2 regions of the Paenibacillus sp. OAS669 genome follow, and region 1 is predicted to be linked to the other one. Evidence: predicted binding sites of a transcription regulator. Region 1 holds the regulator's gene; the other holds the start of a gene.

Region 1 (4,119 bases):
ACGGTTGCAAGCGATTCGGATTCCTGCTTGAACCGCGCATGTCCTTGGTTTCGCAAATGCTTTTATCATCGTGCGAAGCATGAAGCCAACACCGCCGATGTTATTATAACAAACCACTCGATGCTATTTACAGATACCAAGGCGGAGAACCGCCTCTTACCTAGTTATAAACACCTTGTCATCGATGAAGCGCATCACTTTGAAGAAGTAGCCAGCAAGCATCTTGGGATTGAGCTTTTTTACGGGTCTTTCCTGAATACTCTATGGTGGTTATATAAGGACGGGCGAAGCGGACAGTTATCGTCGCTGCATGCACGTCTGCAAAGGGAGCCTTCGGAGAAAGCGCAGTCCTGGTGCGAAACCATCGACGCCATCACTCCCAAGCTGGTGAAGATCAAGGAAGATTGGGATGAGCTCTCTGAGCTGCTGTACCAATTACTGGCGGTTCGTTCCGATCCTTCCCAGACGGAAGGAGGGCAGCTTGTCTACCGGATCAAAAAAGGGGAAACGCCGGCGGCATGGGACAAGCTGCTTGTTCACGAGGATAACATTTATCTCAATGCGACAGAGGTGTTGAAAAAGCTGGATAAGCTCCTCTCCGAAATGAAGGAAATGCAAGAGGAGCTTGATCTGCAAGGCACAGTTACCGATATCTCCGGGGCTGTCAAGGAGCTGTATCGTCAACGCGATAATCTGCATTTCTTCATGACGATGCCTGATGACAATTATGTTTATTGGCTGGAAGCGGGGCAATTCAATAAGAGCAAATCGCTGCAGCTGGTATGCGTACCGATCGATGTCAGCCCGATGCTGCAGCAGCAATTTTTCGACGTAAAGGATAGCGTCATTATGACGTCAGCCACTCTGTCTGTGGGCAAATCCTTCGATTATACCGCCGAGCAGCTGGGACTGGATATCAAAGACACCGACGGCAAGCTGAAGACGGTACAGCTCCCGTCTCCGTTCAATTACCGCCAGCAGGCGCTGGTAGCGATACCGAGAGATTTCCCTAGTATTCGGGGAAATTCTGGGGAGAAGCAATTTGTCGATCATTTGACCCAATCTCTGGCTGAAGTAGCTCTCGAGACCAAGGGAAGGATGCTCGTATTATTTACGTCCAATAGAATGCTGAAGCTTGCTCACGCGGCTTTAAAGGACGTTCTGAGCCCGTTCGGGATTCAAGTATTGGGACAGGGTGTCGACAGCAGTAATCGCAGCAAATTGACGCGATTATTCCAGAATAATCCCGCAAGCGTCTTGTTGGGAACGAGCAGCTTCTGGGAAGGAGTAGATATACCTGGAGATGCTCTTACGTGTCTGGCTATCGTCCGGCTGCCGTTCCAGCCGCCTAACCATCCCTTGGTGGAAGCCAAAACGGAAAATTTAAAAAAGCTGAATCAGAATGCTTTCATGAAGCTGTCGGTTCCGCAGGCGGTGATCCGATTCAAGCAAGGCTTCGGAAGATTGGTGCGGACGGCCAAGGACAAAGGCATTGTTATCATTTATGACACTCGCGTCATTGATACGACTTATGGGAAGTACTTTTTGTACTCGCTGCCCGGCCCCAAAATCGAACACATGCCAACCAAACAATTGGTATCAAGAATTAAGCAGTGGATGGGGGAAAACGGTGCATGAAAACATTAAAAATATCCGAAGCAGTGGTAAGAAGACTGCCTATTTATTTACGGTTTCTTAATGAATTGAGCAAGAAGAGTGTCCATACGGTATCCTCGCAGGATTTGGGTCAGAAGCTTGACTTGAATCCTGCGCAAATCCGCAAGGATTTAGCTTATTTCGGCGAGTTCGGCAAAAAAGGAATCGGCTACGATGTCGCTTATTTGATCGAAAAAATACGTCAAATTTTAAAGCTGGATAAGGTGATTCCGGTTGCTTTGGTCGGAGCGGGGAACTTGGGCCGGGCGTTGTGCAATTACAATGCTTATTTAAAGGACAATATGAAAATTGTCGCTGTGTTCGACGCTTCCGAGACTAAAGTAGGCGAATCCATCAACAATCTGAAGGTCAAGCCGATGAACGAGCTGAAGGAAACGATCCAATCGCTTCATGTTCGTATCGGGATCATTACCGTACCTGCGGCGGAAGCGCAAAATGTGGCTAATCAGTTCGTTGAGGCCGGGGTAGAAGCGATACTGAATTTTGCGCCAATGATCATCAAGGTACCCAATGAAATTCGGGTTCATCATGCGGATTTTACAACCGAGCTGCAAAGCTTAGCCTATTATTTGGATTGAATAAACGCGACGCTGCCGATAATATAAAGAAGCCTACAAATCTGTAGGCTTTTTTGCTATGTACGCCCAGCATGGGCGTCATCTCTACGGTGAAAGTCCGGAATGGGGGCTGGCAAGCGCCTACCATTAGCCAAGAGCAAGGGTGTCCGCCGTGAGGCGGAATCTGAAGGAAGCTGGAGGCAAACGCACGGCTTGAGGTACACGAATCCAATTTGAGGCGGTTGCAGTCGGATGAGTCACCATACCATGACAAAATCCAAAGCTGCCAAAGGCTACAGCCGTAAACTTGGGCGAGCGCGGGCGGAAAGATGACGTTCTTATCTGGGGAGACCTGCGGAACACGCGAAGTTACTTCGTAACCGCGGCTGTAAGGCCGCGCTGAATCCGCAGGAGTCAGCAGAGGCCATAGTACGGAAGTACGGGACGTCGGAAACCGGAAGGGCCGAACCGAAAGGAGAGAGGAAACCGATGCGTTCGCATGAAGAGCAACGACAGCAGAATATCTCGCAAGAGAGCTTGCGGCAAAGAGAAGCGGTGAAGCCGTCAGGGTATGCCGGAGCGCCGAGTTCTTCGTCGGCACAAATCGTCCCTTCCTCTCGCGAAGTCCGTAACGACTTGTTGGAGCGGATGCTCGAAAGGGAAAACCTTTTGCTCGCCTACAAGCGAGTGGTCCAAAATGGAGGAGCACCCGGGGTGGACGGAGTAACGGTAACGGAGCTACAAGCTTACCTGAAGACGCACTGGGAGACGGTGAAAGCCGAACTTCTCGCGGGAACCTACAAACCTATGCCTGTCAAACGGGTGGAAATCCCCAAACCCGGAGGCGGAGTACGGCTACTTGGTATCCCGACCGTAATGGATAGACTCCTTCAACAAGCACTTCTGCAGGTCATGAACTCGATCTTTGACGCTCACTTTTCATGGTACAGCTACGGCTTTAGACCGGGAAAGAGAGCGCATGACGCGGTAAAGCAAGCCCAGCAATACATACAAAACGGTCTTCGGTGGATCGTGGATATGGATTTGGAGAAATTCTTTGACCGGGTAAATCATGACATTCTCATGGCAAGAGTGGCAAGGAAAGTGGCGGATAAGCGAATCCTGAGACTAATCCGTGCCTACCTGAACGCCGGAGTAATGGAAGGTGGAGTTTGCCAGAAAACGGAGGAGGGAACACCGCAGGGCGGCCCTTTAAGTCCATTATTAGCAAACATCCTGCTGGATGACCTAGATAAAGAACTAACCAAACGGGGGCACAAGTTTGTCCGCTATGCGGACGATTGTAACATCTTCGTCGCCAGCAGACGGGCCGGAGAACGTGTCATAGAATCGGTTATTGGATTTGTGGAAGGAAAGCTGAAATTGAAAGTGAATCGTGACAAGAGTGCAGTGGATCGGCCATGGAATCGGAAGTTCCTCGGCTTTAGCTTCTTATCAAACAGACAGGTGACGATCCGGCTTGCTCCCAAAACGATCTCCCGATTCAAGGAGAAGATAAGGGAACTAACGGATCGAACACGCTCGATGTCGATGGATGACCGCATCACCCGGCTCAACCGATACCTCATGGGATGGATGGGATACTTCCGACTCGCTTCGGCGAAGAACCATTGCAAGAGATTCGACCAATGGATTCGACGACGATTGCGAATGTGCCTCTGGAAACAATGGAAGCGTGTGAAAACTCGCATTCGTGAACTTCGAGCACTCGGAGTCCCTGAATGGGCGGTCTTAAAAATGGCCAACTCCCGGCGAGGAGCATGGGAAATGTCTCGAAACACAAACAACGCCCTTCCGACGTCCCACTGGGAATCGAAAGGGCTGAAAAGTTTACTTTCTCGTTACTTGGAGCTTTGTTAACCTT
Region 2 (4,119 bases), on a different contig from region 1:
GCATAACGCTGTCGGATGGAATTGAACAAATTCCATATCCTGAATGAGAGCCCCGGCACGATACGCGATAGCGATTCCGTCGGCAGTCGCAATATCCGGGTTCGTTGTATAGCGGAACAACTGCCCGGCTCCTCCAGTACACAGGATGGTTGCGTTAGCACGTACAAATACTTTTTGCCCGTCCGGCTTTTGAACCAATGCTCCATAGCATTCCCCGTCTTGCGTAATCAGATCAATAACAAAATGATCATCCCACAGCTCGATATTCGGATGCTGCTTCGTCTTTTCCGATAAGGCGCGGACGATTTCCGCACCCGTTGCGTCTCCATGAGCGTGCAAAATCCGGCGTTGGCTGTGCGCCCCTTCCTTGGTCAGGGCAAACACTCCATCCTCCAGATCGAACTGCGTCCCCATCTGAATCAGGTCTTGAACTCCGGCAGGGCCTTCATGCACCAAGACGTTGACCGCGGCTGAGGAGCACAACCCGGCCCCGGCGTTCAGCGTATCCTGGTGGTGGTATTCGGGGGAGTCCTCGTCGGAAATTACGGCGGCGATTCCCCCCTGAGCATAGCGTGTATTGCTGTCCAACAGCGACTTTTTGGTGACCATCAGCACTTTAAAATGCTGACTGGCTTTAATAGCGGTAAAAAGCCCGGCGATACCCGCACCGATAACGATGACATCTGTATGTACTTGAGGCAGCTCGTCCAGTTGAAAGTCGACTAAATAACGTGGAATCATGATACGCTCTCCTTCTTTAATGCCCAAAAATGGTTAAAAGCTTCAAAGGAAATAGAGCTTATGCATACTGACACAAACAAGAGAGTAGCGCATGCTACTTCACTTGTAGCATGCGCTCCAGGGACGCCTTGGCTTGTTCTGCGATGTGCGGCGGTACATAAATTTGCGGCTGCATCGTCTCCAAACATTTGGCAACCTTTTTTAAATTGTTGACTTTCATATTCGGACAAACCAAATATTTTGTTGCGAAATGGAACTTCTTATTCGGACTATCCAAGCGAAGCTGATATCCTGTACCGTCTTCCGTGCCAACAATAAATTCTTGGCAGTCAGATTCCTTACAGTACTTGATAATGGCTGTCGTACTGCCTACAAAATCACCCAGCTTCACCACTTCAGGGCGGCATTCCGGATGAACCACAAATTGGGCATTCGGATGGAGAGCTTTCATTTCCTCTACATCTTTGACGGTTAACATGTCATGAGTGTTGCAATATCCTTCCCAAATAATGACTTTTTTGTCCGTAAATTTGGAAACGTAATCACCCAGGTTTTTATCAGGCACCCAGATGATCTCATCGGAGTCGACGGAGTTAATGACTTTGATAGCATTAGCCGAGGTACAGCAAATATCGGTTTCGGATTTCACATCTGCCGAAGTGTTAATGTAAGCTACCACTTTGGCATTCGGATGCTGCTTCTTCAGTGCACGGAGTCCATCCACATTGACCATATCGGCCATCGGACAGCCCGCTCTCTCATCCGGTATCAGAACAGTTTTGTTCGGAGCCAGTATTTTTGCGCTTTCGCCCATAAAATGAACGCCGCAAAATACAATAACGTCAGCGTCGGTCGATGCCGCCTTTTGGGCCAGCAAAAAAGAATCGCCGCGAAAATCAGCAATTTCTTGAATTTCATCACGTTGGTAATAATGAGCAAGAATAATAGCGTTGCGTTCCTTCTTCAATTGAGCAATTCGTTCCTTAAGCTCCCTTTTCTGTTCTTCCTTGCGCTCCAGAGCTAATGCTTCCATCGTCGCATTACCATCCTTTCCGTCCCTATGCCCCTTTTTATTTAACAACTAAGTCGTGAAAATGTTCACATATTGTTTGAAGATTTACAACTAATTTACACAACATCCCCGGTGGTGTCAATGCTCAAATAACAACAAAATACCCGAATTCATTCAGCAGATGACGGTGTTGTTCCGTGCTTTGGTCTCTAGTGTCCAGTTTCTATGTTAAGGCTAAATAAAGACAGTGAAAATGGGTGCATTGTCTCGCTGATGTACTTCCATAAAGTTGAGACCTTAAGCTTCGCTTCAGCAACCCCCCGTTTCGTAAACAAGTTGTTTATCTGTTAACGGGAAAGTGGTGTCTAGACAGCTACGGCGCAAAAAAACCGAAAGGCATTCGCCTTCCGGTTCTGTGTCTCTTTATTTGTTCTCTTTATCTTCCTCATCGGAAGTACCTTTGTCGAAGTCCAGCTTGTTGGCATCTGCCGTTTGCTGTTGACCGACAATGTTCACCTTCACTTCAGAGCCGGCATCATCCAGCCTGCCGTTCTCGATGAGCTGCTTGATTTGTTCTTTCTCGAGGGTTTCCTTCTCGAGCAAGGTTTCGGCAATCAGGCGAACCTGATCCGCGTACTTCTCAAGCGTTTCTTTTGCTCTGGCATAGCAGCTGCGGATGATCGTCTGCATCTCTTGGTCGATTTCATAGGCAATCGCATCACTGTAGTTTTGCTCATGCCCGAAATCACGGCCCAGGAACACTTGCCCCTGAACATTACCAAACTGCATAGGACCCAGCTTATCGCTCATGCCGTATTCCATAATCATCTTGCGTACAATGCCGGTTGCCCGTTGGAAGTCGCTGTACGCGCCAGTACCGATCTCGCCGATAAACAGCTCCTCGGATACGCGTCCGCCCAGCAAACCGGTAACTTTATCAAGAAGCTCGTTCTTGGTATTCATCATCCGGTCTTCGCCTTCCTTAGGCAGCATCATGACATAGCCGCCTGCACGACCGCGAGGAATAATCGTAACCTTGTGGACCATATCGGCATTCTCCAAATGGTAGCCGATAATTGTGTGCCCGGCTTCGTGGAAAGCCACCATGCGCTTCTCGCGTTCGCTGATGACGCGAGCTTTCTTCTGCGTACCGACAATAACGCGGTCGAACGCTTCATCCAGCTCTTCCATAGAGATATCTTTCCGGTTGCGGCGGGCCGCGATCAATGCAGCCTCATTGAGCAGGTTCTCCAGGTCAGCGCCTGTAAAGCCTGTTGTGTATCTCGCCAGCACATCCAGTTTAACATCTTTATTCAAAGGCTTGTTGCGAGCATGTACCTTGAGTACCGCTTCACGGCCCTTGACATCCGGACGATCCACCGTAATTTGACGGTCAAAGCGTCCCGGACGAAGCAGCGCAGGGTCTAGAATATCCGGCCGGTTGGTAGCCGCGACGATAATAATCCCTTCATTCGCTCCGAATCCGTCCATCTCCACGAGGAGCTGGTTGAGAGTCTGCTCCCGCTCGTCATGACCGCCGCCCAAACCGGCGCCGCGCTGACGGCCTACAGCGTCAATCTCGTCTATAAATATAATACAAGGTGCATTTTTCTTAGCGTTTTCGAACAAATCGCGGACACGGGATGCACCCACACCGACGAACATTTCTACGAAATCGGAACCGCTTATGCTGAAGAACGGAACTCCTGCTTCACCGGCAACCGCTCGCGCCAGCAAAGTTTTACCCGTTCCCGGAGGACCATTCAACAGAACCCCTTTAGGAATTCTGGCTCCTACGGCAGCAAACTTGCGAGGATCCTTCAAAAATTCGACTACTTCCACAAGCTCTTGCTTTTCTTCGTCTGCCCCCGCTACATCCTCAAAGGTCACGCGCTTCTTCTCTTCATTATAAAGCCTCGCGCGGCTTTTTCCGAAATTCATCACCTTACCGCCGCCACCCTGCGCCTGATTCAACAGGAAGAAGAACAGGATGAAAATAATGACAAACGGAATAATGGAGGTAAGGAAACTGATCCAGACATTGTCCCCTTCCATTTTCTCGATGACGATGTTAGGCACGTCGCTCTTCTCGATCAAAGTAACGGTTTCTTGGTCGTAAGGCGCCCGGGTTTCGAAATTCTTCTTATCCGGCGACTCTGGAGTTTTATATTTACCGCGAACCAAGTATGTTTGTCCGTCATATCTCAAACTGACCGATTCCACATTTTTGCTGATTAAGGCCTGTCGGAGCTTATCGTAGCTGATTACGTCTTTCTGGTCATTCTGTGTGCTGATAAAGTGAACGATACCGACAGTGACCAAAAAAATGAGCAAATAAAAGCCTGTATTGCGAATAATTCGATTCA

What was found. The regulator Rex, encoded in region 1, represses fermentation and respiration genes when NADH is low (regulators of the CRP and FNR family bind a similar motif). The targets are predictions, from matches to a motif close to TTGTGAAATATTTCACAA.
Region 2: nadA (quinolinate synthase NadA) is a predicted target of Rex. The motif match lies at 1,828-1,845, and genes of this name have one in related genera.

What each region holds. Positions count from the first base shown of each region.
Region 1 covers NZ_JADBDR010000015.1:6,317-10,435, reverse strand. Annotated here, with positions in the region: gene dinG (ATP-dependent DNA helicase DinG) at 1-1,638, shown strand, start outside; gene GGC63_RS26200 (redox-sensing transcriptional repressor Rex) at 1,635-2,255, shown strand; gene ltrA (group II intron reverse transcriptase/maturase) at 2,724-4,115, shown strand.
Region 2 covers NZ_JADBDR010000025.1:43,271-47,389, reverse strand. Annotated here, with positions in the region: gene nadB (L-aspartate oxidase) at 1-741, opposite strand, end outside; gene nadA (quinolinate synthase NadA) at 836-1,774, opposite strand; gene ftsH (ATP-dependent zinc metalloprotease FtsH) at 2,177-4,119, opposite strand, start outside.